Regions from separate parts of the Cellulomonas taurus genome, predicted to be linked through region 1. Evidence: predicted binding sites of a transcription regulator. Region 1 holds the regulator's gene; the other holds the start of a gene.
What was found. Region 1 encodes HspR, which represses chaperone genes until heat shock. Its sites were predicted from a motif close to AAGTTGAGTCNNNNNGACTCAACTT; they were not measured.

Region 1 (4,415 bases):
CGACGACGCGTTCAGCGGCACCCTGCTCGCCCACCTGTGGGCCTCCACCCAGCGGGTGCTGGCGGGCTTCGGCCTCGCGGTGCTGCTGGCGGTGCCGCTCGGCATCGTGATGGGCCGCTTCTCGCTCGCGTTCCGGATGCTCGACCCCACGGTCAACCTGGCCCGGCCGGTGCCGGTCACCGCCTGGGCGCCGTTGACCCTGCTGATCATCGGGTACGGCGACGGATCGGCGATCTTCCTGGTGTTCCTCGCCGCGTTCTTCCCGGTGCTGCTGAACACCATCGCCGGGGTGCGGCAGGTGCCGGTCCGGCTGATCGAGGCGGCCGCCATGCTCGGCACCCGCCCGGCGCAGGTGCTCTACAAGGTCGTGCTGCCCGCCTCGATGCGGTCGATCGCCAGCGGCCTGCGGATCGCGCTCGGGCTGGCGTGGGTGATCCTCGTCGTCGGCGAGACGGTCGGGATCAGCACCGGACTGGGCGCGATGATCACCCAGGCCCGGGACCAGTCGAAGACCGACCTGATCGTCGCCGGGATGGTCGTGATCGGCCTGTGCGGCTTCGTCGCCGACCGGCTGCTCAGCGGCGCCCTCACCCTCGCGACCCGCCGCCGCCCGACGCTCACCTGAGCCGCCGTCCCACCCGGACCCCGGCTGCGCCACCGCCACCCCGCACGCACCGCACCCATCCGTCCCCACCCGAGAGGAGCCGGTCATGCCGCACATCGGCGCCGTCCGCCCCCGCCAGCCCGCCGACGTCCGGATCGCCGGTCTCGGCAAGCAGTACCCGAGCCGGTCCGGCACCCCGGTCGCCGCGATGGCCGACGTCGATCTGACGATCCCGGCCGGGGAGTTCGTCTGCGTGGTCGGCGCCTCCGGCTGCGGCAAGAGCACCCTGCTGCGCATCCTGGCCGGCTTCGAGGAGGCCACCGCCGGCACCGTCGAGGTCGCCGGGATGCCGGTCACCGGACCCGACCCGGAGCGCGGCGTGGTGTTCCAGGACTACGGCCTGTTCCCCTGGCTCACCGTCCGGGAGAACATCGCCTACGGCCCCCGGCAGGCCCGGTTGCAGGGCTCGGTGGTCCGCGAGCGCACCGACCGCTTCCTGGACGCCGTCGGCCTGACCCGGTTCGCCGACCGCTTCCCGAGCGAGCTCTCCGGCGGGATGCAGCAGCGGGTGGCGATCGCCCGGGTGTTGGCCAACGACCCGTCGCTGCTGCTGATGGACGAGCCCTTCGGTGCGCTGGACGCCCTCACCCGGTCGTCCCTGCAGGGCGAACTGTCCCGGATCCACCGCGAGACCGGGACGACGGTCGTGTTCATCACGCACTCGATCGAGGAAGCAGTGTTCCTGGCCGACCGGGTGGTGGTGATGGCCGGCGGCGCCGCACACGGGGTGCCCGGACACATCCGGGAGCAGATCCGGATCGACCTCGGGCCGGACCGCGACGTCACCGCGGTCGAGTTCAACGCGCTCAAGCGGCGGATCTCGGCCCTGGTGCACGAGGAGGTCGTCCCGGCCTGAGCGCCGGGTCGCCTCCGGGTGCAGCCTCTTCTCAGCGCCCGATCGGTCGCCAGAGCACGATCGCCCGGTCGTCCCGGTCCGAGGCGGGGGCCCGGTCGGCCATGGCCCGGCGGCGACGGCTGCGACCGATCGCCACCACGTCGCCGGACGGGTGCGCGGTGAACACCCGACGACCGGGCTCGGCCAGTCCGCGCAGGTAGTCGACCTGTGCCGACAGCCGCTCGACCTCGTGCTCGAGGTCGAGGATCCGCTTGATCCCGGCCAGGTTGATGCCCTCCTCCTGGGAGAGCCGCTGCACCTCGCGCAAGGTCGCGATGTCGCGCAGCGAGTACCGGCGACCACGGCCCCGGGTGCGGGCGGGCGAGACCAGGCCGAGCCGGTCGTACTGACGCAGGGTCTGCGGGTGCATGCCCGCGAGTTCGGCTGCCACCGAGATCACGTACACCTGGGCGTTCTCCGCCGGCATCCGCTTCCCCTCCTTCACAGCGTGGGCCGCGGGGCACCGACTGGATGCCCCGCGGCCGGTGTCACTTGCCTGCCTGCGCGATCAGTTCGGCGCGGGGGTCCTGGCCCGCGGTCGCGGCCCGGAACGCCTCGACCGCGTCCTTGGCGGCGCCGTCCAACCGCTGCGGGACGACGACCTGGGTCGTGACCAGCAGGTCGCCGACACCGCTGGAGGTCGTGATCCCCTTGCCCTTGATCCGCAGCGTGCGACCCGACGGGGTCCCGGCCGGGATCTTCATCGTGACGGTGCCACCGTCCAGGGTCGGCACCTGCACCTGCGCGCCGAGTGCCGCCTCGTCGAAGGTGACCGGCAGCGTCACCCGCAGGTTCTGGCCGTCCAGCGTGAACACCGGGTGCGGCGTGACCTTGACCGTGACCTCCAGGTCACCGGCGGGGCCACCGCCCTCGCCCGGGCGGCCCTTGCCGCGCAGCCGGATCTTCTGCCCGTCGCGCACCCCGGCGGGGATCCGCGCCTTGACGGTGCGACCCTCCACCCCGAGCGTCACGGTGGAACCCTCGACCGCCTGGCGGAACGGCAGGGTGGTCACCGCCGACAGGTCGGTGCCGCGTCGACCCCGGGTCTGGCCGCCGAAGCCGCCACCCCCGCCGCCGAACAGTCCCCCGAGGATGTCCTCGAAGCCGCCGGCGCTCTGGCCCCCAGCACCGCCGGTGCCGAACCGCACCCGCGAGCCTCCCGGGGCACCGGCGCCGCCGCCGAACATGCCGCCGAACAGGTCCTCGAACCCGGCCCCGCCGGCCGACCCGCCCGCGCCGCCCGCCTGGAAGCGGGCGCCTCCGGTCATGGCGCGCAGCTGGTCGTACTGCTGCCGCTGCTCCGGGTCGGAGAGCACCGCGTAGGCCTCGCCGACCTCCTTGAACTTCGCCTCGGCCGATGCGTCCCCCGGGTTGTGGTCCGGGTGCATGGTGCGGGCGAGCTTGCGGTACGCCTTCTTGATGGTCGCGGCGTCAGCGTCCTTGGAGACGCCGAGCACGGCGTAGAAGTCCTTCTCCAACCAGTCCTGTCCACTCATGGCGCCTCCTCCCGTGGAGTCTGGGACCCGGACGCCGGGGTCACCGCGTGCGCGGTGGACCCCGACGGCCGGATCACGGTGTCGGTCCCGGTCACTCCGGGTCGACCACGGCCACCCGGGCGGCGCGGATGATCCGCTCGCCCATCCGGTAGCCGGGCTGCAGCACCTGCTGCACGGTCGGCTCGGTGACCTCGGCCGAGTGTCCGTGCATCAGCGCCTCGTGCACCGTGGGGTCGAAGCTCTCCCCCGCGGCGCCGTAACGCTCGATGCCGAACCTGCCCAGCGTGGCCTCCAGCTTCTCCGCGATCGACGCGAACGGACCGGTGAGGTCGCCGTGCTGCCGGGCGAGCTCGATGTCGTCCAGCACGCTGATCAGCGCCTCTGCGACCGACGCCACCCCACCGTCACGGGCGGCGGCGTTGTCGGTCTTGGACCGCTTCACGTACGCGGAGTACTGCTGCTCGAGGTTGTAGTAGTCGGCGTTCCGGCGCTGGAGCTCGTCCAGTCGCTCGGCCGCCAGCTTCTCGGCCTCGGCCAGCGCGTCCGCGGTCGGCTCGGCACCACCGTTGACGGCTGCCTCGGCCTCGGCCAGCACCTGCTCCTCGGGAGTCGGCTCGCGCAGCTCGCCCGTCTCCGGGTCGATGCGGCGCTTGTCGGTGAAACGCGAGGTCTCCTCCGGGTGCTCCTCGGTCACTTCTTCTCACCCTCGTCGTCGACGATCTCGGCGTCCACCACGTCGTCGTCGGCGGCGGAGGCCGGAGCCTCGTCACCGGCGGGCTGCTGGGCGGCGTCGCTCTGGTTCTGGGCGTACAGCGCCTCGCCGATCTTCTGGCTGGCGGTGACCAGGGCCGACTGCTTGGCGGTGACCTCGGCCAGGTCCTCGCCCTCCAGGGCCTTCTTCAGGTCGTCGAGCGCGGAGCGGACCTCGGTCTTGACGTCGTCGCCGAGCTTGTCGTCGTTGTCGGTGAGCAGCTTCTCCGTGGAGTAGACCAGCTGCTCGGCGGAGTTGCGGGTCTCCGCCTCCTCACGACGCTTCTTGTCCTCGGAGGCGTGCGCCTCGGCCTCCTTGACCATGCGGTCGATCTCGTCCTTCGGCAGACCGGAGCCGCCGGAGATGGTCATCGACTGCTCCTTGCCGGTGCCGCGGTCCTTGGCGGAGACGTGCACGATGCCGTTGGCGTCGATGTCGAAGGTGACCTCGATCTGCGGCATGCCGCGCGGCGCCGGGGCGATGCCGGTCAGCTCGAAGGTGCCCAGCGGCTTGTTGTCCCGGGCGAACTCGCGCTCACCCTGGAACACCTGGATCAGCACGGACGGCTGGTTGTCCTCCGCGGTGGAGAAGATCTCGCTGCGCTTGGTC
Region 2 (4,415 bases), 160 kb from region 1:
CCATCAGCGCGATCACCCAGAACCACCCGGCCTGCGCCCCGTAGGCCTCCAGCACCGCCTGGTAGAGGTTGACCCCGGTGCCGCTGACCGCCCGGTAGATCCAGCCCGCGATGGTGCCGACCAGCAGGAACGGCAACAGGATGTCGGTCAGGAAGAACACCGCCAGGATCGGGGCGTGCCCGAGCATCCACGGGAGCATCCGCAGGGTGTTGTACTGGCTGCCCCGCGCCCAGCGCAGCTGCTGCTTGAACAGCTTGCGCACCTCCAGCGGGGCATCGGTGTAGACCAGCGAGGTGTGCTGGTAGACGGTGCGGTAGCCCGCCTTCAGGGTGAGGTTCGTCAGGGTGCGGTCGTCGCTGACCTCCAGGAACACGCCCATGAACCGCTGGGTCATGAAGTCGTGCATCACCTGGGTCAGGATCGTGCGGCGGAACGCGATGGTCCGGCCGGGCAGGCAGCCGACCTGGCCGAGCACCGACTGCGCGGGCATCGAGTACAGCGACCGGGAGTTCTCCAGCCAGTCCGCCCAGCGGGTGATCCAGGACCGGGTGGGTTCGAGGATGCGCTGCCGGGTGGTGACGCCGCCGATCTTCGGGTCGGCGAAGGGCTTGATCAGCTCGCGCAGGGTGCCCGGCGTCCACACGGTGTCCGAGTCGAGCAGCACGGTGATGTCGAAGCGGGACAGCTCGGTGCCGATCTTCACGGCGTTGCGCTTGCCCGGGATCGGGGTGTGCACCCAGCGGACCAGCGGCGCGAACTCGTCGCAGACCGCCTCCAGCCCGGGGTTGGGCTTGCCGTTGATGACGACGATGACCTCGTCCGGGTGCTGTTCGGTCACCCGGGTGAGGACGTCGCGGAACAGGTCGAGCGGTTCGTCGACCACCGGCACGACGACGCTGGTCGTCTCGTGGTGGTCCTCGATGTACGGGCGGTAGCGGCGGGAGAGTGCGACCTTCACCAGCCACAACACCCAGACCAGGGCGGAGAACACGGTGAACAGGTACAGCTCGGCCTGAGCGTCCAGCATGTGCCGGATCTGCAGGATGAAGATGAACATGGACGTCACCTCGTCGGCTGTCGGAGCGATGGGCTCGGAGGATGCCGTCGGCGACGTTGACGCGGCGCGGGATGCGCTGCCCGGGGATGTCGGCTGGCTGCCGACGTCGTTCCGGGGGAGCTGCTCTGTGACTGGGTCCGGCTGACTGTCACCCGTTCAGGTGAACGGTGCGAGATCGGGAGGAGCGGCTTCTTCGCTCGGGGGCGAGGTGGCAAGACTGTGCCGAGCCTGTGCGCCAAGGCAATCGAAGGCGGCCGTTTGTGAGATGTATCACAGAAGCACAACCCGGTTTGTCCGGAAATGTCGCCCCTGAAGACGCCGGAATCGGGCATAGCGCCGGGGCGCGGCCGGAGGTGCGATCACACTCGACACCTGTCATACGCGTCGATGACACGTGTCAACTCCGGGGCGGTCGGCCCACCTGGATGACCGGGCGCCGGCTTGCGGTTTCCCGCCCGTCGACCCAGGTCGCTTTCCGTTCGACGGCCAGGGTTGAGCGGAATAGACTCAACTTCGTCCAGGTTGTGACCGGCAGCAGCTACTCACGCATGGAGGGACCCCCGTTGGACGCGAAGTTCACCACCAAATCGCAGGAAGCCGTCGGCGACGCCGTGCAGCAGGCGACCGCCGCAGGAAACCCGCAGATCGAGCCCGCTCATCTGCTGAACGCACTGCTGCAGCAGGAGGGTGGTGTCGCCAACGGACTGCTGGACGCGGTCGGCGTCGACCGTCAGGCACTCGGCCGCTCGGTGCGTGCCGTGCTGGTCGGTCTGCCCAGCGCCACCGGCTCCACCGCCACGCCGCCCACCGCCTCCCGGGCGATGGCCACCGTGCTGACCGCCGCCTCGGACGAGGCCCGCAGCCTCGGTGATGACTACGTCTCCACGGAGCACCTGCTCATCGGGCTGGCCGCCGGACAGACCGGGGTCGCCGACGCGCTCCGCGCCCAGGGTGCCTCGCGGGACGCCCTGCTCGCCGCCCTGCCGTCCGTGCGGGGCAACGCGAAGGTGAGCAGCCCCAACCCGGAGGGCACCTACAAGGCACTGGAGCAGTACGGTGTCGACCTGACCCGGCGCGCCGACGAGGGCAAGCTCGACCCGGTGATCGGCCGGGACTCGGAGATCCGCCGGGTGATCCAGGTGCTGTCCCGCCGGACCAAGAACAACCCGGTGCTGATCGGTGAGCCCGGTGTCGGCAAGACCGCCGTGGTCGAGGGCCTGGCGCAGCGGATCGTCGCCGGTGACGTGCCCGAGTCCCTGCGCGGCAAGCGGCTGATCTCGCTGGACCTGGCGGCGATGGTGGCCGGCGCCAAGTACCGCGGCGAGTTCGAGGAACGGCTCAAGGCCGTGCTGGAGGAGATCACCTCCTCCGACGGCGAGATCGTCACCTTCATCGACGAGCTGCACACCGTCGTCGGCGCCGGAGCCGGTGGCGAAGGTGCGATGGACGCCGGGAACATGCTCAAGCCGATGCTGGCCCGCGGTGAGCTGCGCCTGGTCGGCGCCACCACGCTGGACGAGTACCGGGAGCGGATCGAGAAGGACCCCGCCCTGGAACGCCGGTTCCAGCAGGTCTTCGTGGGCGAGCCGAGCGTCGAGGACACCGTGGCGATCCTGCGCGGTCTGAAGGAGCGGTACGAGGCGCACCACAAGGTGACCATCTCGGACGCCGCCCTGGTCGCCGCCGCCGGGCTGTCCGACCGCTACATCACCGGTCGTCAGCTGCCCGACAAGGCGATCGACCTGGTCGACGAGGCGGCATCCCGGCTGCGGATGGAGCTGGACTCCTCGCCGGTCGAGGTGGACGAGCTGCAGCGTGCCGTCACCCGACTGGAGATGGAGGAACTGGTCCTCTCCGAGTCCGACGACCCGGCCAGCCAGGAGCGTCTGGAGAAGCTGCGCGCCGATCTGGCCGACCGCCGCGAGGAACTGGCCGGACTGACCGCACGCTGGGAGCAGGAGAAGGCCGGGCACAACCTGGTCGGCGACCTGAAGGCGAAGCTGGACGAGCTGCGATCCGCCGCCGACCGGGCGCAGCGCGAGGGTGACCTCGCCGCCGCCGGTCGACTGCTCTACGGCGAGATCCCGGAGGTGGAGAAGCAGATCGCCGCCGCCGAGTCCGCCGAGGCCGAGCAGCCCACGGCGTCGACGGTGCCGATGATCGCGGAGAAGGTCGGACCGGACGAGATCGCCGAGGTGGTCGCCGCCTGGACCGGCATCCCCGCCGGGCGGCTGCTGGAAGGCGAGACCGCCAAGCTGCTCCGGATGGAGGAGGTGCTCGGCGAGCGACTCATCGGCCAGCAGCAGGCGGTCGCCGCGGTCTCCGACGCGGTGCGTCGCGCCCGGGCCGGCATCTCCGACCCGGATCGTCCGACCGGATCGTTCCTGTTCCTCGGCCCCACCGGTGTCGGCAAGACCGAGCTGGCCAAGGCGCTGGCCGACTTCCTGTTCGACGACGAGCGCGCCATGGTCCGGATCGACATGTCCGAATACGCCGAGCGGCACGCGGTCGCCCGGCTGATCGGGGCCCCGCCCGGGTACGTCGGCTACGAGGAGGGCGGCCAGCTCACCGAGGCGGTGCGGCGCCGGCCCTACTCGGTGCTGCTGCTGGACGAGGTGGAGAAGGCACACCCGGAGGTCTTCGACATCCTGCTGCAGGTGCTGGACGACGGTCGGCTGACCGACGGTCAGGGCCGCACGGTCGACTTCCGGAACGTCATCCTGATCCTGACCTCCAACCTCGGCTCGCAGTTCCTGGCGGACCCGATGCTGGAGCAGTCGGCGAAGGAGGACGCGGTGATGGGCGTGGTCCGGCAGCAGTTCAAGCCGGAGTTCCTGAACCGGTTGGACGACGTCGTGATGTTCCAGCCGCTCACCCTGGCCGAGATCACCGAGATCGTCGACCTGCAGGTGGCGGCGCTCGCGGCCCGACTGCGCGACCGTCGACTGCACCTCGAGGTCACCCCGGCCGCCCGCGAATGGCTGGCGATCGAGGGCTTCGACCCGGCCTACGGCGCCCGGCCGCTGCGGCGCCTGGTGCAGCGCGAGATCGGCGACCGACTGGCCCGACTGCTGCTCGCCGGGCAGGTGCACGACGGCGACACCGTCCGGGTCGACCGGCCGATCGGCGAGGTGACCGGGCTGGAGCTGACCCGTGTGGAGCCGGTGAACGACTGAGCGGACGGCCACCGGCCGTGTGAGGATGCCGGAGATGAATCCGACCCTCGCGCTGGCCGGTGGCCCCGCCCTGTCCGTGACCACTGCCGCGACGGGCGGCGCCGAACTCACCGGCCTGGCCGGCTGGGTGGTGAGCGTGGTCGAGACGCTCGGCCCGATCGGCGTCGGCCTACTGGTCGCGC

Region 2: a site for HspR is predicted at 1,547-1,571, ahead of clpB (ATP-dependent chaperone ClpB). Genes of this name have one in related genera too.

What each region holds. Positions count from the first base shown of each region.
Region 1 is NZ_CP051884.1:3,245,681-3,250,095, forward strand. Features, by position in the region: gene HGK68_RS15080 (ABC transporter permease) at 1-625, shown strand, start outside; gene HGK68_RS15085 (ABC transporter ATP-binding protein) at 711-1,520, shown strand; gene HGK68_RS15090 (heat shock protein transcriptional repressor HspR) at 1,552-1,986, opposite strand; gene HGK68_RS15095 (DnaJ C-terminal domain-containing protein) at 2,048-3,055, opposite strand; gene grpE (nucleotide exchange factor GrpE) at 3,147-3,749, opposite strand; gene dnaK (molecular chaperone DnaK) at 3,746-4,415, opposite strand, start outside.
Region 2 is NZ_CP051884.1:3,085,404-3,089,818, reverse strand. Features, by position in the region: gene HGK68_RS14330 (glycosyltransferase family 2 protein) at 1-1,057, opposite strand, end outside; gene clpB (ATP-dependent chaperone ClpB) at 1,621-4,233, shown strand; gene HGK68_RS14320 (DedA family protein) at 4,268-4,415, shown strand, end outside.